DNA from 3 places in the Gracilibacillus pellucidus genome. Region 3 is predicted to be linked to each of the others. Evidence: predicted binding sites of a transcription regulator. Region 3 holds the regulator's gene; each other region holds the start of a gene.
What was found. The regulator Rex, encoded in region 3, represses fermentation and respiration genes when NADH is low (regulators of the CRP and FNR family bind a similar motif). The targets are predictions, from matches to a motif close to TTGTGAAATATTTCACAA.
Positions count from the first base shown of each region.

Region 1: the regulator Rex is predicted to act here: its motif matches at 6,409-6,426, upstream of pflB (formate C-acetyltransferase).
Region 2: the regulator Rex is predicted to act here: its motif matches at 5,187-5,204, upstream of SH601_RS12540 (nitrate/nitrite transporter).

Region 1 covers NZ_JAWZSR010000005.1:55,868-66,452, forward strand. Annotated here, with positions in the region: gene lepB (signal peptidase I) at 27-575, opposite strand; gene SH601_RS10240 (CynX/NimT family MFS transporter) at 751-1,941, shown strand; gene SH601_RS10245 (hypothetical protein) at 2,195-2,521, shown strand; gene SH601_RS10250 (organic hydroperoxide resistance protein) at 2,716-3,129, opposite strand; gene pflA (pyruvate formate-lyase-activating protein) at 3,233-3,991, opposite strand; gene pflB (formate C-acetyltransferase) at 4,066-6,327, opposite strand; gene SH601_RS10265 (iron-containing alcohol dehydrogenase) at 6,551-7,717, shown strand; gene SH601_RS10270 (PAS domain-containing protein) at 7,804-8,562, opposite strand; gene ytzI (YtzI protein) at 8,724-8,885, opposite strand; gene SH601_RS10280 (DUF1360 domain-containing protein) at 9,344-9,691, opposite strand; gene SH601_RS10285 (bile acid:sodium symporter family protein) at 9,763-10,585, opposite strand, start outside.
Region 2 covers NZ_JAWZSR010000007.1:74,911-85,495, reverse strand. Annotated here, with positions in the region: gene ligA (NAD-dependent DNA ligase LigA) at 1-413, opposite strand, end outside; gene pcrA (DNA helicase PcrA) at 429-2,684, opposite strand; gene pcrB (heptaprenylglyceryl phosphate synthase) at 2,700-3,380, opposite strand; gene SH601_RS12540 (nitrate/nitrite transporter) at 3,632-5,125, opposite strand; gene ahpC (alkyl hydroperoxide reductase subunit C) at 5,422-5,985, shown strand; gene ahpF (alkyl hydroperoxide reductase subunit F) at 6,001-7,527, shown strand; gene SH601_RS12525 (YhgE/Pip domain-containing protein) at 7,656-10,295, opposite strand; gene SH601_RS12520 (TetR/AcrR family transcriptional regulator) at 10,333-10,585, opposite strand, start outside.
Region 3 covers NZ_JAWZSR010000015.1:21,340-31,924, reverse strand. Annotated here, with positions in the region: gene tsaD (tRNA (adenosine(37)-N6)-threonylcarbamoyltransferase complex transferase subunit TsaD) at 1-106, shown strand, start outside; gene SH601_RS16540 (ABC-F family ATP-binding cassette domain-containing protein) at 403-2,328, opposite strand; gene SH601_RS16535 (redox-sensing transcriptional repressor Rex) at 2,499-3,143, shown strand; gene SH601_RS16530 (YdiK family protein) at 3,173-3,382, opposite strand; gene SH601_RS16525 (CPBP family intramembrane glutamic endopeptidase) at 3,390-4,106, opposite strand; gene groES (co-chaperone GroES) at 4,361-4,645, shown strand; gene groL (chaperonin GroEL) at 4,713-6,347, shown strand; gene SH601_RS16510 (hypothetical protein) at 6,456-6,635, shown strand; gene SH601_RS16505 (class I SAM-dependent rRNA methyltransferase) at 7,071-8,267, shown strand; gene SH601_RS16500 (hypothetical protein) at 8,409-8,630, shown strand; gene SH601_RS16495 (GntP family permease) at 8,756-10,099, opposite strand; partial or broken gene gnd (phosphogluconate dehydrogenase (NAD(+)-dependent, decarboxylating)) at 10,241-10,585, opposite strand, start outside.

The sequences.
Region 1 (10,585 bases), on a different contig from region 3:
AAAACATGTATCACTACGATTGTCAACTATTTAATAAATCCGAATGAGCGTAGTGGCCATATACGGAACTTCACGTCACCAATTATAGAATCTTCATCAATAAAACCAAATGCACGACCATCTTTACTTATTCTACGGTTGTCTCCTAGTACAAATATATAACCTTCTGGCACGGTATCTACTCCGGTTATATCCTCTAGTGTAAAATCATTTGTAAGCGTCTGTCCATCTGATAATAACGATTTGTACTCATCCAAATATGGTTCCTCATATTTTTCCCCATTGATATACAAATCATCATCTCTCACCTCAACTGTATCACCTGGTAAACCGATGACACGTTTCACATAGTTTTCATTCTCATCTGGTGCTTCAAAAGCAATTTCATCAAATCGTTCAATACTACTAATCTTACTTAAAATAATCCGATCTCCATTCTCTAAATTGGGCATCATTGATTCTCCCTTTACAATAGACGGAGTAATTAAAAAGTGACGACAAAGGAGGACGATGACAATAGCTATCAGTAGTGCTTTTAACCATGAAAGTATTTCTTTAACGACTGGATTATCCATACAAATGTGACCTTCTTTCATCATAATGAGCTTTTTTTAAAACAATTAACTTTTGCCTATAATTAATGTATGGTATTCTATTATAATGCAAAATCTAGTAGCATAGCGCTACTTACTTATTTTAGCACATATCTATAACTAGTTGTTAATAATACTATAGAAATCAGGTGAACAAATGGAAAAACAACAGGACACAAAGAGACTGTATACTGGTCTGCTTATTGTAGGAATTATCCTTTTAGCATTTAATTTACGTCCTGCAATTACATCAGTTGGTCCTATTATCGGGATTATTCGTTCAGATTTAAACATTAGCAATTGGAGTGCTGGCTTGTTAACAAGTTTACCTTTAATCGCTTTTGCCTTTATGTCACCCATCGCACCTAAAATCGCCAACCGAACAAGTAACGAAAAAGCATTACTTTACGGTTTGATTACCATCCTTATTGGTATTTGGATTCGTTCTACCTCATCCATTATTTTATTATTTATTGGTACGATCTTAATCGGGGTTGGAATTGCTATTATCAATGTTATTTTACCAAGCTTAATTAAAAGTAAATTCCCAGAGAAAATTGGTGTAATGACAGGTGCGTACTCCACTTCGATGTCTATTTTTGCGGCACTCGGATCTGGTTTAAGTGTACCTATTACCACAACTGCAGGAATTGGATGGAAATGGTCATTAGCTAGTTGGAGTATATTAACCATTGTCGGTATACTTGTTTGGTTATTCGTCATGAGTAAACAGCCAAAAGAAGAAGATCCACAATTGTATGAAGCAAGCATCGGTAAATTGTTACGTTCACCTACCGCATGGTTTGTAACATTCTTTATGGGATTACAGTCTTTCTTATTTTATGTAACAGTCTCATGGCTAGCAGAAATATTAATTTCTTATGAATTGACTGCTTCTACAGCAGGCTGGTATGTTGCTTATATGCAATTTATAAGTGTACCTATTACATTCTTCACACCAGTGATTGCCAGCAGATTATCGAATCAACAGCCTATCGTAGCTGTCACAGGACTATTTGGTATTATCGGCTATAGTATGCTTTATGTTGAACCTGGTATAGTAGGTATAACGATTGCGGTCACCTTGATCGGGATCATGTTAGGAGCTTCGATTAGTTTAGCATTAGCTCTACTTGGACTCAGAACATCAAACGCAAGACAAGCTGCTGAACTATCAGGCATGTCACAATCATTTGGCTACTTATTAGCCGCAGTCGGTCCAATTGTAATTGGTCTAATCTTTGATATGACTGGTAGCTGGCATCCTTCTATCACTACCATTATTATCTTCACTGTCATTATGATGGCTTGCGGACTAGGTGCAGGACGAAACAAAAAAGTGCTATGAATCATAGCGCTTTTTTTATACCCATTATTCGTAAAGGATACATGTATGAACAGTTAACATCGTTGATTGATGAATAATTCAAGGCGTTCTGGCATATTGTTTATGTATCGGCTTGATGTGTTAACGACGATGTTTGGAGAAATACCGGTTTATTATTTCCAGAATAGGGTATATGTAGATAGATTGACTACTTTACCTGAACTTATATCAGGTGTATACTGTTATAGTTACAAGAAATGGAGATGGTTATCTAATGAGGAAATCCTTCGTTTTTGTCATGATGATACTAACCATTTCTCACTTTATCACACTAGCAAGTTATCCATCACAACTATCTTTGGTAACTTCCACTATTGATTTAAGCGAAGAATTACATGGACTATTTTATCATGATACTGATCATCATGGCGCAAAAGCCGACAAAGGAATTATCAATGAAGTAAGTATCATATTAAGTGTACTATTATTAACATTGATCACTTACTCACTTTATCGTGCTTTTGTATCGAGACATTTTTTACATGCTGCTTTTTATCAATCTAATTATCTGATCACATCTATACCCCTTTCACAAAAATAAATAAAAGGAGGTAACAACTATGTGGTTTAGATTCTTTATGATTGGTTTATTCTCTTTCGCAGCAATTAGTGTTTGGATTTATCAAGGCGTAGAATTTTTCTTAGCCTTTACAGACTACTTTAAAAATCGTTCCTAATTAGTAGGAATGTTTAAAGCACGGTGCTTAGAGCACCGTGCTTATTTTATTTTTCTTTTTACGCTGCACGTACTTTTAATTCTACGTCAACGTTTCCTCTTGTCGCTTTGGAGTATGGACAGAAATCATGTGCTTGTTTAGCTAATTCTTCTGCTTCTTCTTGTGATACACCTTTAATCTCTACATTAAGTACCACACCGATTTTGAACCCACCGTCAGCTTCATCCTTTAACAAGCTAACCTCTGCAGTAATAGAAGAATCAATCTCTTTCTTTTGTCTAGATGCCAATAAATTCAATGCACCATCATAGCACGCAGAATAACCAGCAGCAAATAATTGTTCTGGATTTGAACCTGTTCCTTCACTACTTGGATCTACTAGGTTTAAATCGATTAAACCATCATCTGATTTGACATGACCGTCACGACCGCCTTTTGCAGTTGCTTTTGATGTAAATAATACATTACTCACTCTATCCACTCCTCTTAGAATAAATTAGAACGTTAAACCACTCGTCCTATTGCTTATATTCTAACAATACTACTGATCATTCATCAATTATTACACATTCCATTTACTGAAAAGACTCCATTTTCTTTCTCATTAACCCTGTACGCAATATCCGCTCTGCATTATTTATTCGCTCTTGTGTCGGTGGTTCTATCCCTTCAAGCGGATATTCTAACCCTAGTTCTTCCCATTTATAAACGCCAAGCTTATGATAGGGGAGCACATCAATCTTAACAACATTATGAAGGGTTCGAATAAATTCAGCTAACCTTTGCAATGCTTCATTATCATCACTAATGGTTGGCACCAACACATGTCTAATCCAGACCGGTACACCTCGATCGTCAAGGTATTGTGCAAAATGTAAAATATGCTGATTAGACATACCGGTTAAAGCGATGTGGTCTGCTAAATCAATATGCTTTAAGTCTAATAAGACAAGATCGGTTACTTGCATTAGTGTATCTAACTTTTCTAGATAATAGGGTGAAGCAGAGAAGCAACCACCACAGCTATCAATCGTTGTATGAACTCCTAATTGCTTCAATTCGGTAAAAAGCTCAATCAGAAAATCTACTTGTAATAATGGCTCACCACCACTTACAGTCACTCCTCCCCCTGAAGCTTGAAAAAAAGGTAAGTATGACTGAATATCGGTAACTAATTCTTCTACAGTTATATTCTTACCATCCATTCTTTTCCAAGTATCTGGATTATGGCAATACTGACACCTTAATAAGCACCCTTGCATAAATATGACGTACCGCAAACCAGGTCCATCGACCGTACCACAAGTTTCCACAGAATGAATTCTTCCAATCATCATACCCACCTCTTTTTCATCACAGTACATGATTCCGTAATACTCTCACTGATTGAAGAATCACTTTTATCGTTTTACATTGTTTCATGGAACGTCCGATTAATAACATCTATTTGTTGTTCACGTGTTAATTTAGTAAAGTTAACAGCATAGCCTGATACACGAATCGTTAATTGCGGATATTGCTCTGGATGCTCCATTGCATCCATTAATGTTTCTCTTTCAAATACGTTCACATTTAAATGATGACCACGTTTTAAAACATAACCATCAAGCATACCCGCTAAATTATTTACCCGGACATCCTCTTCTTTACCTAATGCTCTCGGCACAATCGAGAATGTGTTAGATATACCATCTAAGGAAAATTCATATGGCAATTTCGCTACAGAACTAAGTGACGCAAGTGATCCTCTCGTATCTCGCCCATGCAATGGATTCGCTCCAGGCGCAAAAGGCTCCCCTGCTTTACGCCCGTCTGGTGTATTACCTGTCTTTTTACCGTAAACAACATTAGAAGTAATCGTCAAAACAGATTGTGTTGGTGTAGCGTTTCGATATGTTTGGTGTTTTTCTATCTTCTTCATAAATCCCTTCACTAGACCTGCTGCTATTTGGTCTACACGATCATCGTTATTTCCGTATTTCGGAAAATCGCCCTCTATTTCATAATCAACAACTAAACCTTTTTTATCTCGAATCGTTCTGACCTTTGCATACTTAATCGCACTCAATGAATCTGCTACAACAGACAAACCTGCGATACCACATGCCATCGTTCGAAACACATCTTTATCATGAAGTGCCATTTCCAACCGCTCATAGCTATACTTATCATGCATGTAATGAATAACATTCAACGCATTAACATACAGACCTGCTAGCCACTCTAACATATCATCATATTTCTCCACCACTTCATCATATGCCAAATACTCAGAAGCAATCGGAGCATATCCTGGGCCTACTTGTTTTTTCAATTTTTCATCTACCCCACCATTTATCGCATAAAGTAATGCTTTAGCTAAATTCGCGCGTGCACCGAAAAATTGCATTTGCTTACCGATACGCATCGCTGACACACAACAAGCAATACCATAATCATCGCCATATTCTTCCCGCATTAGATCATCATTCTCATATTGAATCGAGCTTGTAGCAATCGACATCTTAGCACAATATTTCTTGAATGCTTCTGGTAATCTTGTTGACCATAGCACCGTTAAGTTTGGCTCTGGTGCAGGGCCTAAATTCGTTAACGTGTGTAAAAAGCGGAACGAATTTTTACTTACAAGTGGTCTACCATCTAATGAGATACCACCAATTGATTCTGTTACCCATGTCGGATCGCCACTAAATAATTCATTATACTCAGGCGTCCTAGCGAATTTCACAAGGCGGAGTTTCATCACAAAGTGGTCGACCAATTCCTGTGCTTCTTTCTCTGTTAAATCACCTTTTGCTAAGTCTCTTTCGATATAAATATCTAAAAAAGTAGACACCCTACCAAGACTCATCGCTGCACCATTTTGCTCTTTGATTGCAGCTAAGTAAGCTAGATACAACCATTGCACCGCTTCTTTTGCATTTTTTGCAGGTCTTGATAGATCAAAATCGTAAATCTCCCCTAATTGTTTTAATTCTTGTAAGGACCTAATTTGTTCCGTTATTTCCTCGCGTTCTCTAATGACCTCCTCTGCCATTTGTCCGTTCCCACCAACAATTTTTAGCTGATCCTGCTTATCAGTAACCAATCTATCTACACCATATAACGCTACTCGACGATAATCTCCAATAATTCGCCCTCGACCATATGCATCAGGAAGACCAGTTACAATTCCTGCTTTTCTAGCTAATAACATTTCCTTCGTATACGCATCAAATACACCTTGATTATGTGTTTTACGATAATCTGTGAAATTCTTCACAACATTTTCATCAACTTGATAACCATATGCATCTGCAGCAGCTACCGCCATACGAATACCACCGAACGGCTGCAATGAGCGTTTAAAAGGTTGATCTGTTTGTACTCCGACAATTTGTTCCTTTGACTTATCTAAATATCCTGCCTCATGTGAAGTAATCGTAGACACAATTTCTGTATCTAAATCATATACCCCACCATTATCTTGCTCTTGCCTCGTTAATTCCATCACTTTTTCCCATAACGCTAATGTATTCTCTGTTGCTTCTGATAAAAATACTTCATCACCATCATACAAGGTAAAGTTCTTCAAAATGAAATCTCGCACATCAATCTCTTGCTGCCAGCGCCCTGGCCTGAAATCTTGCCATGCTACGTTTTGTTTATCCAATTCCTCTACTGTTTTCATTTCACTTTCCTCCCTTATACTTTGTTCAGTATTGAGCATAATTTCTATGTTTTTAGTATATACTTCCTTTTTTGTTTTGTCATGTGAATCGTTGAACATTTTCACCTACTTTTATTAATATTCAGAATTTGTTCACAATTACGGATGAAGCAGAATTCTTTACATATACTGATTTTATTGCCATATTAAAAAGGAATGTTGATTATATGAGGAGGTAACAGCTATGCAAAATTTTATTTTTCAAAACCCAACTAGATTGTACTTTGGTCAAGGACAATTGGAAAACCTAAAAACAGAATTACAACAATACGGTGATAATATTCTGCTTGTATACGGAGGCGGAAGCATTAAGCGTAACGGCTTGTATGACCAGGTAATCGACATATTAAAAGCTGAAAACAAAAACATTTTTGAAGTAAGTGGTGTCGAGCCAAATCCTCGTGTAACAACAGCACGAAAAGGTATTGAAATTTGTAAAACAGAAAATATTGACTTTATTCTTGCAGTAGGTGGCGGTAGTACAATTGACTGTACAAAAGCAATTGCAGCAGGTGCTAAATCAGATGATGATATTTGGGATATTGTCACGAAAAAAGCAACAGCTACATCTGCACTTCCATTCGGTACGATCCTAACACTAGCAGCAACTGGTTCAGAAATGAACAGTGGATCTGTTATTACTAATTGGGAGACTAATGAGAAACACGGATGGGGTAGTCCATATACCTTCCCAACTTTCTCTATTTTAGATCCTGCTTTCACTAAATCAGTACCAGAAAACCAAACAATTTATGGTATGGTAGATATCATGTCTCACGCCTTAGAGCATTATTTCCATCACGAAGAAAATACTTTACTACAAGATCGCATGGTAGAAGGGATTCTACAAACAATGGTCGAAACAGCACCTAAAATGGTAGCAGACTTAGAAAACGAAGAACTTCGTGCAACAGTTTTGTATAACGGAACAATGGCGTTAAATGGAATGGTTAATATGGGATATCAAGGTGACTGGGCAACACACAATCTTGAGCATGCTGTATCTGCTGTCCACGATATTCCACACGGTGGCGGACTTGCTATTCTTTTCCCGAACTGGATGGAATATGTAATTGATGAAAATGTAGATCGCTTCAAACAATTCGCTGTCCGCGTCTTTGACGTTGATCCAAATGGTAAATCAGATAAAGAAGTTGGACTTGAAGGTATTAAAAAACTTCGTGAATTTTGGAATAGCATTGGGGCACCATCTCGCTTGTCTGATTACGATATTACTGAAGATAGCATTGAAGAAATGGCGGACAAAACAGTTATCGCAAGACCTGAATTTGGTAACTTCAAAAAATTAAATCGCGACGATTCTATTGCCATTTACAAAGCTTCATTATAAGACTTCAATCAGTAATAGGATTATGAACTAACATCAAAACGAAAGCTAGTCATAAATAACTAGCTTTCGTTTTTTATACATACGTATTACTGTGAAATAATATGTTTAATCGCTACTTTGGTCGTTGCAAATTTAGGAACATTAAGCACTCCATTATTTGCTGCTAGACACTGAGCAAGATCTGGTTTAACTCCAGCAAACAAACACTCTACTCCCATAACAGATAAGCAAGTAATCATCTCACTAATTTTCTTAGGTAAACCATTATCCCATTGCTTCATACCACTAAAGTCAATAATGACATATTCTGTATCCTCTTTTTCACATTGTTTTAAGAGCTTTGCCAAAATAATATTAAATAGCTTTGAATCTAAATAGCCGATGATCGGAACAGCAAGTGTATTATCCCATATATGTAATGCTGGCGCTGACAATTCCTGAATCATTTGCTCTTTTCTTTCCTCTTCTTCTACTACTGTGGTAACATCCATTAACATAATTACATATCCAACGATAGTGCCTTCATCACGAACTGGATTAATAATAATATCCGCTATATACTTATCCTTAATATTGATCCTTGTTGAATGAGTATCTGTTAACTTGTTCATTATCCTTCTCGATCGATCTGCCTTTTCTTGGTGAAAAAAGTTCATGTTTTTACCAATCATTTCTTCCACATTATTCACATAAAAGTAGGAAGTAACAGTAGATAATAGTTTCGCTGCCTTTGGATTCATCCAAATAAGGTTATAATTAGCATCTGCAACTAGTATATTCTCCCCAATTGCTTCTAAAATATTGCTTGCATTCTTGATAGAGGATAGGCTTCCTACTGATGTCATCTTCATATTTCCCCCTTAACATTCTTCATTTCATTATACTTATTGATTATATTTATGCATTTATCATACGCTCATCTTACCATAAATTATCTCACTATTCTGTCTTTAATAACTATTAATTTAGTGACATGTTACATTTTTTGAGCAAGGGGGGCATTCTATTATTCTTCCTTTTTTTCTGATTGTTGTTCATTTGACTGATTTATGTCATCTGGTAGAGGATCAACTGTATGCTTATACCCATAGCCCTTATTCAAAGTCATGATTGATAACGCTAACACAGAAATCACCGCAATAATACAAACAATAATAACAATCCACATGAAAAACCGTTCCCTTCTCTCTATAAAGTGAGACTTCAATCAGTGGAAGTTTTTGACTCCCTCTGATTGTTAGCGAAACTTATCAGGGCGTTAGAGTCCGATTATCTCCCATCTTCGCTTCTTTGTTTTCACTCGAATCTTGAAATGGGGGTATTACGGACTCATGCACCATGATAAAAAATGATACAGTCATTATAACACACGCCAAAACAAACTTGCTCCAAACCATTTTTGTTGGTTTGGAGCATCGATAATGGACAGCATTACCTTTTTTACCTTATCTGAGAACGATTTGATAGTTAACACATAAAATATAAATAGAAAGAGATTTTAATCTTGTACAATGAAGGAGATTTGATTATGTCAAATATTACTCAAAAGTCGATCAGCAAGCGTAAAAAAGGCAAAAAAAGAAAATCATGCAATTGTAGTGGAAACAAGAGAAAGGGCACGAATAATTAAATAAAATAAGATATCACTACTTCTATAATCGATGCGACCGCTGCTACAGCCAGAACAATAATAATAGGGATAAATACAATAGAATAATAATGGAATCCAATAAATAAAATAATCGATGACCAAATACCTGTACACCAATGACAACGTAATAATTCACCTATCCACCTTTTCCATCCATGTCCCTTAAATGTAACTGTCTCTTCTACCGTACCATCAGTCAGCCATTTCTCTTCCACCTCAAAAAAGGGTGCTCGAATAAAACCTGTAATCTTATCATAAACAATTAACCTTGTTAAACGAAAAGTTGCTAATGACAATAAAACAAAAGACAACCATGTAATCAAAAAGGGCACCTTCTCTCTTTTCTTCTATACTCTCATATTATTAAGAAGGTGCTTAATTAATGAAGAAAAAATCATTCTTTCCTTCGATTTAAAAACTTACTATATAATGATGCCAACACTTGCTGAAACAGCATCCCAATTACAACTGGCACAGCTACTGGCGATGGAAAATATTGAACCGCAATAACTGCTCCTGCACTAATATTTCTCATTCCACTACTAAAGGTTAAGGAGATAATATCTTGTGTATCTCTTTTTAACCATGTGGACAATAGCCATGCAATAAAATATCCACTTGCAGCTACCAAGAACATCGTAATCGCAACCTTCACTAGGTGCCAATCAACATGAATGAAATAATCCGCTACCTCTGAACTATTAATCATAATGACCAGTGCTAAAGCAATTTTGGAAAAAGGAGCTAATCGCGGACTCCATTCTTCATGTACTTTACCATGTGTGGCTTCATGCAAGATCATTCCAATAATCGACGGGATCACAATCATGATGAACAATCCCTTCACCATCGACCATACTTCTAAGTCGACAGAAGTGCCGACAAATAGAGATAAGGATAACGGCACAATAAATGGCGAAAGAATTGTATCAATTAAAATGAGTGATAAGGTTAATGCAACATTCCCATTGTTTATGGAAACCCAGATAAAACTGGTTATGCCTGTTGGAATAATCATCGCCAATACTAATCCTGTAATCGTAAAATGATCTCCACTAAATGTAACCGAACCAATTAAAAACGCCCATAACGGCATAATAATATGTAGAGTTAAAAGCGCAATAATAATGGATAAAGGGTGACTAATCACGCGATATAGCGCAACGAAGTTCAAACTCAAACTTCCAGCAAAAGTCATAAACGCAAAGATCCAGATT
Region 2 (10,585 bases), on a different contig from region 3:
CCACGTGTTGCTCCTTGGACAAATAAACCATCCTCATATCGTAATGAGATCGCCAGACCATCAATCTTTAATTCACACACATATGTGACATCATCTGTTCCTAAACCTTCACGCACACGACGGTCAAAGTCGCGTAAATCTCCTTCATTAAAAGCGTTGCTTAAACTTAACATTGGCACACGATGTGTCACTTTTTCAAATTGTTCTAGTGGTTCTGCACCTACACGTTGCGATGGTGAATCCGGTGTGATCATCGCAGGAAATTCAGCTTCAATTGCTTTTAATTCCTTCATTTTTTCGTCATATTCTGCATCCGAAACAGTCGGATTATCTAATACATGGTATTGATAATTATATGTTGTTAATTCTTCTCTTAATTCCTGTAACCGTTGGCGTGCTTCTTGTTCTGTCATATGAGCACCTCCTATTTACGCTTTCGTAATTGGGGCAAACTTAGCAAGCAGTCGTTTAATGCCGGTTGGTGCTGGGAAGGCAATATCTAATTCCATTGCATCACCAGAACCTTCTACTTTCACAACTGTTCCTTGTCCCCATTTTTTATGATTTGCTTTGTCGCCTACATTCCACGCTTCTTTTTCTCCGCCAGTAGTTTGATTCACATTGCGCACAGGCTTACGCTTCGGTTTTTCAGGTTGTTTCTTTTCAAAAGGTAAGTCCTGGTCATTAATAGACATGCGTCCACGACCAAATGATGAACCAAAGGTAGATTCTTGCATACTTTCTTTCCCTTCGATTAAATCTGCCGGAATCTCATCAATAAAGCGACTGATAGGGTTCATATTTGTTCGCCCAAATAGTGTACGCATTTTCGCATGTGAAACATGTAACATTTCTTCAGCTCTTGTGATACCAACATAAGCAAGGCGGCGTTCTTCCTGCATCTGTTCCTCATCCATTAATGAACGGCTATGAGGAAACACACTCTCCTCCATACCAATGAGAAATACGACAGGAAACTCTAAACCTTTTGCCGCATGTAATGTCATCATTGTTACACTATCATCTGCTGTAGGATCATCATCCATACGGTCAATATCTGAAACTAACGCTAGGTCTGTTAAAAAGTTAACTAATGTTTTATCATCATTTGTTTCTTCAAAATGCTTTGTAACGGTCTTAAATTCTTCAATATTTTCTAAACGCGTCTCTGCTTCAATGCTACGTTCATTATGAAGCATTTCTTCATAACCTGTTTTTTCAATTACTTCTGCAACCATATCTGTTGCAGATAAGAACTCTTGTTGTTGCTCCCAATTTTTAATCATTTGACCAAATTCCATTAAAGACTTGGCAGCCTTGGCACTAACACCGATAAAATCTACTTCTTGTACAGCTGTATAAAAAGAAATATCGTTTGCCGCAGCATAAGCCTCTAACTTATCCATCGACGTTTTTCCAATACCACGTTTCGGCACATTGACTACTCGAGCAAAACTAATGTCATCATCTGGATTCACAATTAAACGTAAATAGGCAAGCAAATCTTTAATTTCCTTACGGTCGTAGAACTTTGTACCGCCGACCATTTGATAAGGAATATTTGCTTTCATAAATGTTTCCTCAATCGCACGTGATTGGGCATTTGTTCGATAAAGGATTGCGATATCTTTATGTTTATAATGGTTTCCTCTAATCAACTCTTCAATTCGCTCTGCTACAAATAAGCCTTCTTCACGTTCTGTCGATGCTTGAAAATAACGAATCTTATTACCATTTTGATTCTCTGTCCAAAGATTTTTCGGTTTTCTACCAGCATTGTTTTCAATTACTTGGTTGGCAGCTTGTAAAATTGACTTAGTCGATCGGTAATTTTGCTCCAACAACACGACACGAGCAGATGGATAATCTTTCTCAAAAGAAAGGATATTCGATATATCTGCACCACGCCATGCATAGATAGACTGGTCAGAGTCCCCTACAACACAAAGATTTTGAAAACGTGCTGCCAATTGTTTGACTAATGAGTATTGGGCATGGTTCGTATCTTGATACTCATCGACATGAATATATTGAAAACGGCGTTGATAATATTCTAAAATCTCTGGTACACGTTTAAATAAATGAATCGTCTGCATAATTAAATCATCAAAATCTAATGCTTGGTTTTTACGAAGACGGCGCTGATATTCCGTATACACCTCTGAAACTTGACGAGCATAAAAATCATTAACAGACTCGGCATATTTCTCAGGAGTGACTAATTCGTTTTTCGCACTACTGATCGTTCCAAGAATCGCTCTCGGCTCAAATTTTTTAGCATCAATGTTTTTATCTTTCACGATATTTTTAATAACAGTAAGCTGATCACTACTATCTAAAATAGAGAAGTTTCGACTGTAACCAATTCGATCAATATCTCTTCGCAAAATACGTACACACATCGAGTGGAAGGTAGATACCCACATATTTTCGCCATATGAACCGACTAGCCCAGCAATTCTTTCTTTCATTTCACGTGCCGCTTTATTAGTAAACGTAATCGCCAAAATACTTCCCGGGGAAACGTCTTTTTCGTCTAATAAATAAGCAATACGGTGGGTAAGTACACGAGTCTTCCCACTACCTGCTCCAGCCATAATTAATAACGGTCCTTCTGTATGCTGTACTGCTTCTCGTTGTTCCTTATTTAATCCTTTTAATAAGTCGTGCATCATCCGACTCATCTTAACACCGTCCTTTTATTTTGTTGCTTGTACCGTTAGTAATGCTTCTTTCGGATTGTCATATAAAGCATTTCCGACCACAATAATGTCAGCAAAAGCACTCACTTCAGCTGCTTGTTCTTTCGTCTCAATACCGCCACCATATATTAACTTCGTGTTATCTAGTTCTTCACTAATCGATTGTACGAGTGATACATCACCATATGTCCCACTATATTCTAAGTAGAAAAAAGGTAACCTTAATAAGTGCTCTGCCATTCTTGCATACCCAATTGCTTCTTCATCCGTCGGCAGCTTGCAATTAGCATGCTTAAATACTTTTGAATGTTCATTCATAATGCAATAGCCTTCTGCAAACATTTCATTCCAGTTAATCACATCGCCATATTCGGTAACTGCTTGATGTTGGATGTCCATCATCCATTTTTTATCTTGACTGTTTAACACCATCGGCACGAAGTAATAATCATAACCTGGCGTGACAGATTCTATTGTTGATATTTCTAAAATAACCGGTATATCATGATGGCGAATACTGCTTAACAAGCGCAGCACACCATCTAATGTGATATTATCAGTTCCACCGATTATAATAGCATCTGTTCCTGATTCGCACACTTTATCTATCATTTCTTCCGCGATCTCTTTAGCAGGATCTAACTTGAAGATATGTTTCCATTCATCGATATTATACACTATCAAATCCTCCAATAATGAAGATTCTATATCCATTATTTCATTATAGCAAAAATATACACATTTTCAGAATGATATAGTGAAGAATTTATGAAGATGTTTTCAATGGCGCTTTTCTTAGTAAAGAGTTTTGCTAACACTTTTGATTGGAATGCTTGTTCTTTTCATCAGTAAAATCGCTGGACTCCCCCGGGTAAGATAATGAATAAAAGAAGCCACAAGCTCTTTATGAAGGAGCTTGCGGCTTTTGATTATTTATGCAATTCACTAAATACACCGACATAATTGGTTATGTTTTCTCCACCATCTTTTAGCACACTGATGGAGAGCCATTGTGTGTATAGTTCACCGGTTTTTCGTTTATTCGTTATTTTCCCTTGCCATATTTCTTTTTCTTGCAATTGATTCCACATTTCTGTGTAAAAATGTTGTTCCTGCTTTCCTGAACTTAAGATGTTAGGGTTCTGACCAAGTACTTCTTCCTCACTGTAACCAGTAATTTGTTGAAAGGCACGATTAATTTTTGTGATTTTTCCTTTTTCATCAGTAACTAAAATTCCTTGACCTGCATTGTTTACAATATAATTGGATAAATTCAATTTATCTGTATAATACATCCAGATAATAATAATTAAGCTTGCTAATGCAAATTGGGATAATGCCATAAAACCTATCGCATAGTGTCCACTGAGGTCAAACACAAAGGTCAAAATGATTGGCGGAAAAAATCCACCTAATCCACCCATTGCTGCGACAATACCATTCACAATCCCTGCTTGCTTCGTGAAATATAACGGAACAAGTTTAAAAATAGTACCATTACCAATTCCAGCGAAAACCGCTACAGACAAACTGCCAATTGTGTATAGTGTAATGGTTGGTGAGAAAGATAATAATACTCCAGAAACAGTCAGACCTCCAAAGACTACCATTAATACTTTAAAAGGATTCAACTTATCACCTAACCAACCACCAACAGGTCTCAATGCCGTACATAACGCAATGAAGCCTGCCGTTCTCAGCCCTGCATCCACCTCTGATAATTGAAATTCTGATACAAGAAAATTTGGCAAATAGACAGTGAGTGCAACAAAAGCACCGAACGTTAAAAAGTAAAAAATACTTAAAAACCATAACTTATTATTTCGATAGACACCGAGAACTTGTTGTTTTAATGATGTCTCCACTCTCGGTTCATGACGGTCACCTAATAGAAAATTCAGTAACGCAAATAATACTAATGGGATAATAAACGTCCATACAGCTACTCGCCAACCGAACATACCAGCAATAATCGGTGCACCAAATGACGTAATGGCTGTACCGATATTCCCTACACCATATATCCCGTTCACAAATCCATGCTTTTCTTTCGGATAATACTTAGGTAATGACGTAACACCAACAGAGAATACTGCTCCACCAATACCTAAGAACAATCCTGAAATAATTAAATCTATGAAGTTTTTTGCCATACCAAGATAACCAACAGGCAATACAAGAAAAATTAAACTTAATACAAATAATCCTCTTGCACCAAAACGATTCGTATAAAAGCCTAGTGGAATACGCAAAATAGACCCTAAAATAACAGGTATTGCAGTAACAAAAGAAATTTGTCCTGCCGTCAGACTAATATCTTGTTTAATAAAACTCATTAAAGATGAAAGCAATACCCAAACCATAAAACCAACGACAAGACTTAATGTTTGTAATGGCAATTGTAATTTTTGAACCTTTTTCATTTATTGTGCACCCTTTCTCCACACTATTTGCCTTCATCTTATCAGCCAATAAAATATTATTTTGTGATTCATTTCACATCTATGTTTTTTCTTTTTAAAGCGTGGATAAGTTGATATAACAAGCGTCTACAGCTTACACACTTACATAAAAAGCGTATATTTTTACAATTTTATGAATTATCTCATTTGGATTTCACTTGTAATAAAATATACTTTATAATAATGTGTATAAAGTAATGGATACTATTTATAGAGAAAGTATCCAAAAAAAGAAAAATTCAAGGAGGACAATCATTATGTCATTAATCGGAAAAGAAGTATTACCATTTCAAGCATCTGCATTCCGCCAAGGAGAATTCTTAGATCTAACAGAAGAAAATTTAAAAGGTCAATGGAGCATTGTTTGCTTCTACCCTGCTGATTTCACATTCGTATGCCCAACAGAATTAGAAGATTTACAAAATCAATATGCTGAATTACAAAAATTAGGTGTTGAAGTTTACTCTGTTTCTACAGATACTCACTTCACTCACAAAGCATGGCATGAAAGCTCTGACGCTATTGGAAAAATCGAATACACAATGATTGGTGACCCTTCACACGTTATCTCTCAAAACTTCGATGTACTTCGCGAAGAGGAAGGTTTAGCTGACCGTGGAACATTCATCATCGATCCAGATGGTATCATCCAAGCAGCAGAAATTAACGCAGAAGGTATTGGCCGTGACGCTAGTACACTAATTAGCAAAATCAAGGCTGCTCAATACGTACGTAACAACCCAGGCGAAGTTTGCCCAGCAAAATGGGAAGAAGGCGGAGAAACACTTAAGCCAAGCATCGATTTAGTAGGGAAAATATAAGAAAAGAGGGTCAAAATGCTTGATCAAGAAATCAAATCTCAACTTAATGAATATTTGAAACTGTTAGAAAGCGACATTGTTATTAAAGTAAGTGTTGGATCTGACAATGTTTCAAAAGAAGTAGATGAACTTGTGAAAGAAATCGCAAGTATGTCTAACCGAATTACAGTAGAGAATGGATCTTTTGACCGTACACCAAGCTTTAGCATTAATCGTGTTGGTGAGGACACTGGCGTTACTTTCGCTGGTGTTCCACTTGGTCATGAGTTTACTTCTCTAATACTAGCATTATTACAAGTAAGTGGACGTGCACCTAAAGTAGAAGATGCTGTTATTGAACAAATCAAAAAACTAGAAGGTCCACTAAACTTCGAAACATATGTCAGCTTATCATGTCAAAAATGTCCGGATGTTGTACAAGCTTTAAATATTATGAGTGTTGTCAACCCTAATATTACACACACAATGGTCGAAGGATCTGCTTTTAAAGAAGAGGTAGATAGTAAAGATATTCTTGCTGTCCCTTCTGTTTACTTAAACGGCGAGCAATTCCTTGATGGTCGTCAAACTATCGAAAGTATTTTAGAAGCATTAGGAAGCACAGCGGATATTTCTGAACTAAACGAAAAAGATCCTTATGATGTACTAGTTGTTGGTGGCGGTCCTGCTGGTTCAAGTGCTGCGATCTATGCTGCACGTAAAGGTATCCGAACTGGTATCGTTGCCGAACGTTTTGGTGGTCAAGTACAAGATACACTTGGTATCGAAAACTTCATCACAACGAAATATACAGAAGGTCCAAAGCTAGTAGCGAATATGGAAGAACACGTACGCGATTATAATGTGGATATTATGAACTCTATGCGTGCTAAATCTCTTCAGAAGAAGGATCTTTTTGAACTTGAATTAGAAAACGGTGCGACACTGAAAAGTAAAACAATCGTCCTTTCAACAGGTGCACGTTGGCGTAATATCAATGTTCCTGGTGAAGCAGAGTTCAAAAACAAAGGTGTAGCATACTGTCCACACTGTGATGGTCCTATCTTTGAAGGAAAAGATGTTGCCGTTGTTGGTGGCGGAAACTCAGGAGTAGAAGCTGCGATTGACTTAGCAGGAATTGTTAAACATGTCACACTGATTGAATTTGCACCAGAATTGAAAGCTGACAAAGTCTTACAAGAGAGATTACATAGTTTATCTAATGTGACAGTTCTTACAAACGCTAGAACTTCTGAAATTTACGGTTCTGACAAAGTTGAAGGCCTTAAATATGTTGATCGTGAAACAGAAGAAGAGAAAAGTATCGCACTTGCTGGCGTCTTCATTCAAATCGGTCTCGTACCTAATACAGAATGGTTACAAGACACCGTTGAATTAAATAAATTTGGTGAAATTGTTGTTGATGAACGTGGTACAACAAGTATCCCTGGTGTATTTGCAGCAGGAGACTGTACAAACAGTGCTTACAAACAAATTATCATTTCAATGGGATCAGGTGCAACTGCATCACTAGGTGCCTTTGATCACTTGATTCGAAATTAATCTATCAAAAAAGAGTGCCCTGTTATTTTTACAGGCACTCTTTTTCTGTTAACGTGATTCCTTCTCCCCTTCGCGAGATTCTTTTACTTATCTTGTGAACAAGTACAGTTATCTCGCAAGACGATATCTTATTCTACCAATCGGCTATCTTTTGATTTACGAGCAGTATGGTCAATCCTTTTAGCAAGTAACGGCTTCAAGATTACACCGATAATGATCGCAACACCCCAGAAGATGGCAAGCATTATCATATTGTACCTAACAACCTCTGGTACAACTCCTCCAACAGCTTCGCGCAATAAATCTATTCCATATGTAAACGGAATAAACGGATGTACATGTTGGAAGAATGGTGGTGCCACTTCCACTGGGAAGGTTCCTCCACTACTAGATAACTGCAACACTAACAAAATAATCATGAGCGCTTTTCCAATATTACCGAGTATCGATGCAAAGGTATAGACAATCGTCATAAAGACAATGGATATAAAGATCGAATACAAGACAAATTGGACTGGATTATGCGCATAAACACCAAGTATCGTTAAATCCCCAATACTGGCGATGATAGCTTGCAAAATACCAACGATAACAAATAAAATCATTCGCCCAAAATAAATTTGACGTAATGTATAATCTTCTCGACGATCTAACTTATGCAGATTGGTCGATACTAAATTGGATAGTAATAATGCCCCTACCCATAAACATAGTGTCGTGTAAAACGGCGCATTAGCAGATCCATAGTTTGGTACCGGAAATAGGTCTTCCTCTTCTAAGTGGACCGGGCTTGCGAAAAAGTCACTTTCATCAGCTAAATCATTTCGTAAAATAGAAATTAGTTGATTCAGTTGATCTTGCGTTTCTGCATCATGCACTTTATCTGCTGCTTCTTTGACCCCTTTTTGTAACTCTGGCAACTTATCCTGACTGAAGGATGCTAATTGGTGTATAGCAGATTCAACAGTAGATTTGTTTTTCTTAATTTCATCCACTACATTTAAATAGGTTTCTTCAATGCGCGGAAAATCATCTTCTATAAAACCTGCTAATGTATTCACTTTTTCTTCTACGTTCGGTAAATCATGCTCAACAAAACCACTAAAATCATGGATCGCATTTTCTACTAACGGAAAAGCACCTTGCATCTTTCCGTTTACTTCTTCCCATTTTTCCTTCCATTCCGGCAAGTCTGCTTGAATGGTTTCCATATCTTGCTCAATATTATCCATTACCTCATCTGCATTACTTAGTAAAGACTGTAATGAATCTTTGATATCATGAAGTTCATCCATATTCATATTTGATTCAGAGATCGTGGATTGCATTTGATCAAAACTGTTATTTAAACTACTTTCGCCATTATTCTCTAACCATGTTGATAAACTGTCCGTATGTTGCTGAGTCGTTTCAATATGGTTAGCTATCTCTGTACTATCAGAACCACTTATTAATGCATCCACATCTTGATTCAATTGATTGAAGCTTGCTTTTGTTTGCTCCATTTCATCAATAAATCCAGTCATACTTCCATCATCTGACACCGAAGCAAGGTTATCATATACTTGAATATTACTTTCTAAATAAGCAATATGACCGACAATTTCTTGCTTAATAACGGATAAATCTGGATCAACCTCTGAACCTTCTGCAGGTTGGATATATGCACTTAATTCGGTCAGGGTTTGATCCATTTTCACCAATTGTGTTTGAGAAGCACGAACGAATGGTTCTGCATCTATATCTGCTTCCGATAAAAAGGACTGAATATCCTCGGCATATTGCTCAATCGTTTCTGCATGCTCATCAATGTTAGCTAGTTTTTCTTGTGTAGCATGAATCTGTTCTTTTGTATCTGCTAACCTCTCTTGTGCATCTGTCAAAAAGTTGGCTACATCATCAAACATTGGACCTACATCATTAAATCGGTCAACTGCATTTTTTACATCTGGTAAAGCATCTTCCACTTCTGTTATATGATCGGTTATTTCATAAATCTTCGGGAATTGCTTTTGTAGTTCTAGTATTTGATCAGTTCCTTTATGGATTTCCGGCAGATAATCTTGAATATCCATAAAATGATCAATCTGTTCATCAATATCATCCCAGTCATCGTCAATTTTCTGAATGAAATCACCTACACGAACAATTTCTGGCATATTTTCATCTAACTCATATAAAGCACTTTTAATTTTTCTAATCGTTGGCAAATCTTCTTCTAATCGAATACCCAACTCATTAAATTCTTCAAAAAGTGTGGAAGCCGCTGTATCGACGAATTGTTCATTAATCGTATTGACAATAGTCGACGCTCCTGCAGATGTCATCTTAGGTGCGATAGCATTTTTCTTCTCATTCACTTGATATGTTACGGTTGTTTGTACAGGCTCACCATCGATAACCTTCGCTAATTCCTCTGAGAAATCTGCATCGATGTAAATACCTGCATAATAGTCGCCTTTTCGTACCCCTTCTTCAGCATCTTCTCTATCCGTAAATACCCAACCTAAACTATTATTATCCTTCAAATTATCAACGAGTTCTTCCCCGACATTTATCTTATCGTCTTGAATCGTAGTTCCTTCATCTTCATTAACTATTGCTACTTTTACTTCCTCTGTATTGGCATATGGATCCCATGAAGCACTTAAATTAATCCATGCGTATAACGAAGGTAAGATCGCTAAGCCTAATAATAGAATCCCGACTAGTGGAACACGTTTTATATTGCTTACATCTTGTTTGAAAATGTTCCATACATTTTTCACGCTAATACCTCCCTAACTCTTTGTGTTATTCTTTCACTCATGGCGCTAATCCTTCAATAAAATATAAATTTATGAGTGCTGCTACTTGATCTTTTGGTAAAGGTTGATGGCGCACTTTCCAATCATTGACTAAATTAATATACATTTTAAACATTAAAAATGCAGTTATTTTCGGGTCGCAATCCTTGATCTCCTTCTTCTTAATAGCATGTGCAATTTTCTCTTCAATAAAAAAACAAATTGCTTCTTCTAATGATTGCAATACTTCATAAACGACAGGAGTACCGAAG
Region 3 (10,585 bases):
AGGATCGATTGCTTACAATCAAGGACATCGATCAGGCTGGGACTTAAATGCCAATCCAAGCTTAAGTTTAGAAAGATATGCAAGAAGATCAGCACTAGAGCGATAAATGCTCTAGTGTTTTTTACTATCCTGCTGAGTTTTTCAATGTCTTACAGTATAAAAAAATATAAAAGTGTGGATAATTTAAGTTATCCACAACACGAAATGAACGATCTTATAAATGTTGATATAACAAGTACGATAAAATTAGTCAGAATTGTGGAAAAATTATTGTTTTTCTGTGGATAATGTGGATAAAACACTTGATAACTGATAAAACAAATATAGATAAGTGGATAAGACTGTGAATAAGTGGGAGATAAAAAAGGACATCATGCTGGATAGGCAAAATGTCCTTTTACACTATTCGTGTAATGCTTCCCATTCTTCCATTAATACTTCTGATCGTTCTTTTAAGGCATCATTTTTGGTTGTTAGCTCTAATGATTTTTCATGATCTTGAAAAATCTCTGGATCACATAGTAATTGATCGATTTCTTCTACTTCAAGTTCGATTTGTTCAATCTCCTCTTCTATTTCTTTAATACGGCGATCCTTTTTACGTTGTTCTTTTTTTAGTTGTTTTTCTTTCTCATAGTTAGATTTCGTATTGTCTGGTTTTTCTACTGCTTGTGTTTCTGTTTTTTTCAATTCAGCAAGTTCGCGTTCTTCCTGCTTCTTCTCTATATAATAATCATAATCACCTAAATATAGCGTCGTCTTGTTCGATTGCATTTCTAATACTTGTGTAGCAATTTTATTAATAAAGTAACGATCATGTGAAACAAATAGAATAGAACCTGGATAATCTATTAATGCGGCTTCTAACACTTCTTTACTATCTAAGTCCAAGTGGTTAGTTGGCTCATCAAGCAAAAGGAAGTTTGCTTTTTCCATCATTAATTTTGCTAGAGCAAGGCGCGCTTTTTCCCCACCGCTTAAAGCAGATACTGGACGTAACACATCATCACCAGTGAATAAGAAGTTACCTAGTATGGTACGAATGTCCTTTTCATTCATCATCGGGTATTCATCCCAAAGCTCATTCAAAACAGTCTTCTTCTCGTTTAATTGTGTTTGCTCTTGATCATAGTAGCTGATCTGTACATTAGCTCCGAGTTGAATACTGCCTGAAGCAGGATCTAACTGTCCAATAATCGTTTTTAATAAGGTAGATTTTCCGACACCATTAGGTCCAACAAGTGCCATGCTATCTCCACGATCAAGGTGTAGATTTAGCTGTGAAAATATATATGGATCTGCTTCTTGGTAACGGAATGCAAGGTCATTAATTTTCAATACATCGTTCCCACTTCTTCTGTCAATTGTAAAGGAGAACTTGGCTGAGCTTTCATCTCCAGCTGGTTTATCCATTACTTCCATCTTTTCCAATTGTTTTCGTCTACTTTGTGCACGTTTTGTTGTGGATGCACGAACAAGATTTTTTTGGATAAATTCTTCCATCTTCTTCATTTCTGTTTGTTGTTTTTCATAAAGTTTTAGATCACGTTCATAGTTTGCAGCTTTTTGTTGTAAGTAATCGCTATAATTGCCATGAAATTTCGTTGAATGTTGACGTGATACTTCATAGACAGTGTTTACTGTTTTGTCTAAGAAATAGCGGTCGTGCGATACGATGACGACAGCTCCTTGATAGTTATTTAAATAGCCTTCTAACCATGTTAATGTTTCAATATCTAAGTGGTTAGTCGGCTCATCTAAGATTAGAATATTAGGCTTTGTTAAGAGTAACTTACCTAATGCTAGTCGTGTTTTTTGGCCACCACTTAATGTTGCAATCGAGGTTGTCCACATGCTTTCAGGAAAATGTAGACCATTTAGAACTGCTTTAATATCTGCTTCATATTGATATCCACCAGCAAGTTTAAAATTTTCCTGTTTTTGATCATAACTAGCAAGTAATTGTTCATATCTCTGATTATCAGTGATTAAATCAGGATCTCCCATTTGTTGCTCCATCTGGCGTATCGATTTTTCTTCCTTTTGAAAATGCTCAAAGATCTTCAACATTTCATCCCAAATCGTTTCCGTTGAATCAAGACCAGTATGTTGGGCAAGATAGCCTAATGATACATCTTTTGGTTTGTGGATTTCTCCTTCATCATAACTAAGTTGATTAGCAATTATTTTTAGTAATGTAGACTTACCAGCTCCATTGCGCCCAACAATGGCAATACGATCTTCACTTTTTATTTCTAGTTTTATATTAGATAAGATTAGCTCAGCGCCAAATCTTTTCGTTAAATTGTTCGTTTGTAAATAAATCATTTGTACTCACCTCTACTACGTTAAGTGTATCGGAAAGCAGATACCACTGCAAGCTAGTGCATTCTGCCTTCGTGAATTATTTCACGACAATTGTCTACTTTTCTGTTAAAATAAAACATAAGTAAAAACATTCACAAATTTAAACCGAAGTGTAGTAAGGGGAATGATCGATGTTGAGTCAGAATAAAATACCACAAGCGACGGCAAAACGCCTACCACTTTATTACCGTTTTTTAAACAACCTTCATATTCAAGGAAAATCACGTGTGTCATCGAAAGAATTGAGTGATGCAATCAAAGTAGATTCTGCAACGATCAGAAGAGATTTTTCTTATTTTGGTGCGTTAGGGAAAAAGGGATACGGCTATAATGTGGAGTATTTATTAGGCTTTTTCCGTAAAACGTTAGATCAAGATGAAAATACACCTGTTGCTTTAATTGGAGTAGGTAATTTAGGAACCGCTTTTTTAAACTATAATTTCACTAAAAATAATAATACAAAAATTGAAATCGCTTTTGATGCGGATGCAGATAAAGTTGGCAAAGAAATTGGCGATATTCAAGTACACCATATTAACGATTTGGAGAAACATCTGGAGCATATTGAAGTAGCAATTCTAACTGTACCATTGTCAGAGGCACAAAATATTACCGATCGTCTTATACAAGCTGGTGTGAATGGCATATTAAATTTTACTCCGGCACGAATAACTGTACCAGAAAATGTCCGTGTACACCATATTGACTTAGCAGTAGAATTACAATCCTTGGCTTATTTTATGAAGCATTATCCATTAGAGAACAGCGATGAATAGAACGTAAAAAAATAGACGCCGATGAGCGTCTATTTTTCCTTTTCTTTCTTCGCTTTTTTTATACGAAAGTGTAGATTTATCAGTCTAATCGCAACAACGAAGTCAATTGTTGCAAATGCTGTTAATAAGATCGTGATAAAACTAAACACAGTATCGTCTGCCGATTGAATAGCAATATAGGTAAACAATATACCTAATGCAAAATAAAAGATGGCAGAACGTAAAGGTGAAATACGCATAATATTATTATCCTCCAATAAGAATCATCATTAACTGCTCGAATTGTTCTCTTATCTGTCTTATTTCCTCTGGATCTTGAGAGAACTGTGCAATTAGAGCAATACTATTCATCGACATATGTGCAATAATTGGTACGATGATTCGTTTCGTGTGTACATATAGAAAGGCAAAAACCATTCCTACTGATGTGTAAATTAAAATGTGATCAAAGTCTTGATGAACTAGTGCAAAGACAAGTCCTGATATTAATGCAGCTAGGAAGAAGTTCATCCTTTTATTAAGTGAACCGAAAATAGCTTTACGGAAAACTAATTCTTCTAAGATAGGTCCTAGCACAGCAATCAGCATAATAAATAACGGGGTTTGACGAGCAGTATCCGTTAAATTCATTGTATTTTCTGAACCAGGTGGAATTCTAAAGATAACAAATTCGACTAAAACGGCAAGTGCTTGTGCAAACATCGCCATAAAAACACCAAGTACAGACCATAAAATAATTGAGCCAATTTTCTTTTGCTTTAATTGAAAGAACTCTTTTATTTCATCTCTTAGAATAATAATGGATAGTATGGTAGCTACACTAAATGATACGATACTCCAATTTGCAGCAAAAATTTCTAGCTCTTCATACGTCATATCTGCAGGTATAAACGGTCGAGCTAAGATAATCGAAAACTGCGTAACAATGTACGTCACAATTAAGTAAATATATTTTCTTGGCAAAGAATAACGACTCCCTTACAAATCTTTTACTGTCATGATACGTATTTTAACACAACTTTAGAATAAAATTAAAACACTACGTCTATACATAGAAGTATGTGTAAAGAAGCGGAGAAATTTTTTTGCTATATAACTGTCAAAATACTTGCAAAAAAATAGATAGTTCATTATCATAATAATTGTGTTAGCACTCCTAACTAACGAGTGCTAATAATCGACAAATAATGAATGAGAAATCCAAGGAGGTAACAAAGATGCTTAAACCATTAGGTGATCGTGTCATTATTGAACTTGTAAAACAAGAAGAAAAAACAGCGAGTGGAATTGTTCTTCCAGATTCTGCGCAAGAAAAGCCACAGGAAGGTAAAGTTGTAGCTGTTGGTTCTGGACGTGTAACAGACAATGGAGAAAAAGTTGCGCTTGAGGTAGCAGAAGGTAATACAATTATTTTCTCTAAATTTGCTGGTACAGAAGTAAAATATGAAGGTAAAGAATACTTAATTCTTCGTGAGAGCGACATTTTAGCAATCGTAGGCTAAGTATAGCGAAGATCATTTAGGATAAATAACATAACGTTTTTCTATATTTTTAAGGAGGTTTTTTACAATGGCTAAAGAATTAAAATTTAGTGAAGACGCACGTCGCGCAATGCTTCGTGGGGTGGATACACTTGCAGATGCGGTAAAAGTAACTTTAGGGCCAAAAGGTCGTAACGTTGTTTTAGATAAAAAATTCGGTGCACCACTTATTACGAACGATGGTGTAACAATCGCTAAAGAAATCGAATTAGAAGATAAATTCGAAAACATGGGTGCGCAATTAGTATCAGAAGTTGCATCACAAACAAATGATGTAGCTGGTGATGGTACTACTACTGCAACAGTACTTGCACAAGCGATGATTCAAGAAGGTCTTAAAAACGTTGCATCAGGTGCAAACCCTGTAGGTGTACGTCGTGGGATCGAAAAAGCGGTAGAAATCGCTACAGAAGAATTACGTAAAATCTCTAACCCAATTGAAGGTAAAGATTCTATCGCACAAGTTGCTTCTATTTCAGCTGCTGACGAAACAGTAGGTAAATTGATTGCAGAAGCAATGGAACGTGTTGGTAATGATGGTGTTATCACTATTGAAGAATCTAAAGGTTTCTCTACTGAGTTAGAAGTAGTAGAAGGTATGCAATTTGACCGTGGTTATGCTTCGCCATACATGGTAACAGACCAAGATAAAATGGAAGCAGAGCTTGAAGATCCATACATCCTTATTACTGATAAGAAAATCAATAATATCCAAGAAGTATTACCTGTACTAGAGCAAGTTGTACAACAAGGTAAACCACTTCTTTTAATCGCTGAAGATGTAGAAGGTGAAGCACTTGCTACATTAGTAGTAAATAAACTTCGCGGTACATTTAATGCAGTAGCAGTAAAAGCTCCTGGATTCGGTGACCGTCGTAAAGCAATGCTAGAAGATATTGCGGTATTAACTGGTGCTGAAGTTATTACAGAAGATCTTGGTTTAGATCTTAAAAACACTACTATTGAGCAATTAGGTCGCGCTTCTAAAGTAGTTGTAACGAAAGAAAACACAACAGTCGTAGAAGGTTCTGGTGCTCCAGATCAAATCGCTTCTCGTGTAGCACAAATTCGTAGCCAAGTAGAAGAAACTACTTCTGAATTTGATAAAGAAAAATTACAAGAACGTCTTGCTAAACTTGCTGGCGGTGTAGCCGTTGTTAAAGTTGGTGCGGCAACAGAAACAGAATTAAAAGAACGTAAATTACGTATTGAAGATGCGTTGAACTCAACTCGTGCAGCAGTTCAAGAAGGTATCGTTGCTGGTGGTGGTACTGCACTACTTAACGTATACAACCAAGTTGCAGGATTAGAGCTTGAAGGTGATGAAGCTACTGGTGTAAGCATCGTTCTTCGTGCATTAGAAGCTCCTGTACGTCAAATTGCTGTTAACGCTGGTTTAGAAGGTTCTGTAATCGTAGAACGTCTAAAAGGTGAAAAAGTTGGTGTTGGATTTAACGCAGCAACTGGTGAATGGGTAAACATGGTTGAAGAAGGTATTGTAGACCCAACAAAAGTTACTCGTTCAGCACTTCAAAACGCAGCAAGTGTATCTGCAATGTTCTTAACTACTGAAGCAGTAGTAGCAGACATTCCAGAAGAAGGCGGTGCTGCTGGTGGCGGTGCACCTGATATGGGCGGCATGGGCATGCCAGGTATGATGTAATATTGTGAAGCAAAAGACTACTTCCTAAGCTTAGGAGGTAGTCTTTTTTGTTACAAACTATGTTGAAATAAAAATATGTTATAATATGGTATAAAAGGAGGGAGATTCATGGAACTTAACATGTATACAGTCGCTAGATTTTGTATTATTTTAGGCATTTTTTCTCTTGTTGCATTATTAATAGCTCATTTTTTCCGGGTTGTAGAAATCACTAGTTTAGTGCCGATTTTCGCGCTATTAATCTCTCTTGCTGGTGCATTCTTTATATTAAAGCGAAAGCCAGTATAACTGATAAAAAGTACATAACTTCTCCGTAAGGATAACAAACTTTTTTACTTGAAGTGAGAAAAGGTATGATCTCCCTTTTAGGGTAGGGTTCATATCTTTTTTATATTGAAAGTATTGAAGAGGAAACGAGCGAAATCATGTGATACAAACATAACAGCTGATGAACGCCCGAACAAGAGAAGAATCGAAATTCGGCCACTCATAGAGCTAATGAACACCCAAAAAAGAAAAAATCCCCTTTTTCAGTCATTCATAGGGTTAGTAAGTATGTTGATTTTCATTCAAGGAGACATTAATTGCCGCTGATTGCCCCTTCCTTTATATCAATGCTTTTAACTGACTACTTTGCCTTTTGGTTATGGCATACAACATCATTCGCTTATTCGATTAAATAATGGCATAATGAAAATAAATCATAAAAGTAAGGATGACAATATGAGACAGTTAGTAGAAGCAAAGGTAAAACCGAAATCGGTTAAACATATAAGTAATGGCTATCCGTTACTCTCAAAAGAAACAATTGATTTATCAGGGATGACGGTTGAGGAAGGAGATATATTACGTTTGGTTGACACTCAAGGTAACTATCTAGCAACGGCGTATTATGGTATACAGAATAAAGGAATCGGTTGGGTTTTAACACAGAAAGAACAAGAAAAGCTTGATAAAACATTTTTCTTGCAAAAAATTAGTAAAGCAGTTGGTAAGCGTACTTATTTTTATCAAGCAGAGGATACTACTGCATTCCGTGTGTTTAATGGGGAAGGAGATGGTATCGGGGGCTTAATCATCGATTATTTTAATGGTTTTTATATGGTGAGCTGGTATAGTGAAGGTATTTATTCTTTCCGTGAAGACATCTATCAAGCTTTGAATGAAGTAGTTAATGTGCGTGGTCTATATGAGAAATTACGTTTTAATAAAAATGGGCAATATATCGATCAGGATGATTATGTGTCAGGTGAAAAGGGAGAATTTCCTTTAATCGTTTTGGAGAATGGAATGAAATATGCGGTAGATTTAAATGATGGAGCAATGACAGGCATATTTTTAGACCAACGTGAGGTACGAAAAGCATTACGGGATCGCTATTCAGAAGGGAAAACAGTTCTTAATACATTTTCTTATACAGGTGCGTTTTCTGTAGCGGCGGCTCTCGGTGGTTCGTTATCGACAACCAGTGTGGATTTGGCAAAACGTAGTCTACCGAAGACAATTGAGCAATTTGCAGTTAACGAAATTGATTATGAAGCACAAGACATTAAGGTAATGAATGTGTTTGATTATTTTCGTTATGCAGATCGCAAAGATATCAAATTTGATGTTGTGGTATTGGATCCACCAAGCTTTGCAAGGACAAAGAAAATGACATTCAGTAGTGCGAAAGATTATCCGAAGTTATTAAAAGATACCTTAAAAATTACTAATGACGATGGGCTCATTATTGCCTCTACAAATAACGCAAGTTTTAACATGCAAAAGTTTAAAAAATTGATTGATAAAGCATTTAAAGAAGCAAATACTCGTTACAAAATTATCGAAACGCATCAATTGCCGAAAGATTTTACTGTGCCAAATAATTTTCCGGAATTTAATTATTTAAAAGTTGTGTTTATAAAGTTGATGAACTAATTGCATCAAACAATTTTTATAAATAGATAATGATAGAAAGACTATTTCTTATTATATAGAGGATAGTCTTTTTGTGTTATAAAATATGCTAAAATAGAAAAAAGGAATATATTTGAAAGTCTAAAGCGAGGGTGTAAGAAAATGAAAAATAAAACGTTAGAAAATCGAAATTGGCTCCTATTTTTAGGAGCTATATCAGGGTTGTTAGGGGGAAGTGGGTTCGCTCGGTTAATGCATGCGCAAGCTATCTACAGTAGTATCCTTGGAATATTATTGGCGATTACAGGGATAACCGGAGCTTTCTTGTGTTGGAAAGAATGGAATAAATCAAAGACAAACGAAGAACAAAGTACTAATAGCTAATATCTATTATTTCATAAGAAAGGACTCCGCATTATGATCGTACAGGCGCTTTAAGCCACATAACGATGGTAAAATCTGAACTAAAAACAGGAGCTGTCTATTAAGTAAGACAACTCCTGAAAATGCTACGAAATAAAGATTCCGAGTATAAGTGCAACAGCTAAACCGACAAGACCAATTAATGTTTCCATAATGGTCCATGATTTTAATGTGTTTTTCACATCTAACCCGAAGTAGCGGCCTACTAGCCAGAAACCAGAGTCATTAACGTGTGATAGTACGGTTGCACCAGAAGCTACAGCGATAACCATTAGTCCTAAGACAGGTCCCTCTAGACTTAAAATATCGATTAAAGGTGAAACAAGTCCTGCTGCAGTTACCATGGATACAGTAGAAGATCCTTGTGCAACTCGAACAGCAGCAGCTATTAGAAATGCTAGTAGAATAGGGGGCAGGTTAGAACCAGCCATCATGTTACCAATTACATCACCTACACCAGATTCAATTAACATTTCTTTAAAAACACCACCTGCACCTGTTACAAGAATAATAATTCCGGCAGGCTCAAGACCTTTATTCGCTATATCTTGTACTTCTTGACGTGTATAACCACGTTTCGTTCCTAAAAAGATAAAGGTTAGAATCGTTGCGATCGTTAATGCAACAAATGGGTGGCCTAAGAAAGTAAAAATATCACGAACTATATGACCTTCTTCTAAAAAGAAATCAGAAAATGTATTACAAAGAATTAATACTAAAGGTGTTAAAATGATAGAAGCAATTAGTGCAAAACTCGGTAATTCCCTATCATAATCTACTTCTTCCATATTCATATAATCTGGTACAACAACATGAATGCGCTTTGAAATAAATCGCGCAAATAATGGACCAGCAATAATCATGGAAGGTACACCAGCTAATGCACCAAATAAAATAACCCATCCTAAATCAGCGCCGATTAAATCAGCAACGGCAATGGGACCTGGTGTTGGGGGGATAAAGCTGTGTGTAACAGCTAGTCCTGCAAGTAAAGGAATACCGTAATAGAGCAATGATTTACCAGTTTTCTTTGCTAAACCGTATACAATTGGCACAAGAATAATAAATCCAACATCAAAGAAGACAGGAATAGCGACAAGAAATCCAGTAATACCTAATGACCATTGTGCTTTATCTTCGCCTAGTTTATTGATCATTGTACGTGCTAAACGATCAGCACCACCAGATACTTCAAGCATTTGACCAAACATTGCCCCTAGACCAACGACGACTGCAACAAAGCCTAATGTTCCTCCCATACCTTGTTCCATTGTATCAATCACATCACCAAGCGGCATACCGGTTAAAATCCCGACAATTAAACTAACTAATAACAAGGCGACGAATGCATGTAATTTTGTTCGTATAACAAGAAATAATAGTAGAAAAATTCCTGCTAACGCAATAAGAATTAACATCTGATCTGACATGTTGTTTCCATCCTTTGTTCTATATTTTTATCATAATGCAAGAGTCCGTCATACTCGATTTCAAGCTTTGAGATACTAAATGAGAGATAAACGGACGCTAATTTTCTGATAAGTCTCACTAGCAATCAATGTAGGCTCACTTTATTTCTTCGTTACTGCATGTCCTCCGAATTCATTATGGAGTGCAGCAACGACTTTTCCTGTAAACGTGTCTTCCTCCTATGGGCGATAACGCATCATCAAGGCAAGTGTAATGACAGGTGCTGCCATTTTATAATCGAGTGCTGTTTCAACTGTTCATTTTCCTTCACCAGATGAATGCATAATACCTTTAATTTAATCAAGGTTTGGATCCTTTTTGAAAGCATCTTCATCAGCTAAGAACGAATGACAGATCCATTGTTCCACACATTGGCAACCCTTTCATAATCATAAGAGAAAGGACTCTTTTCCAAAACTTCAAATCCCTCAGCGATTGCTTGCATC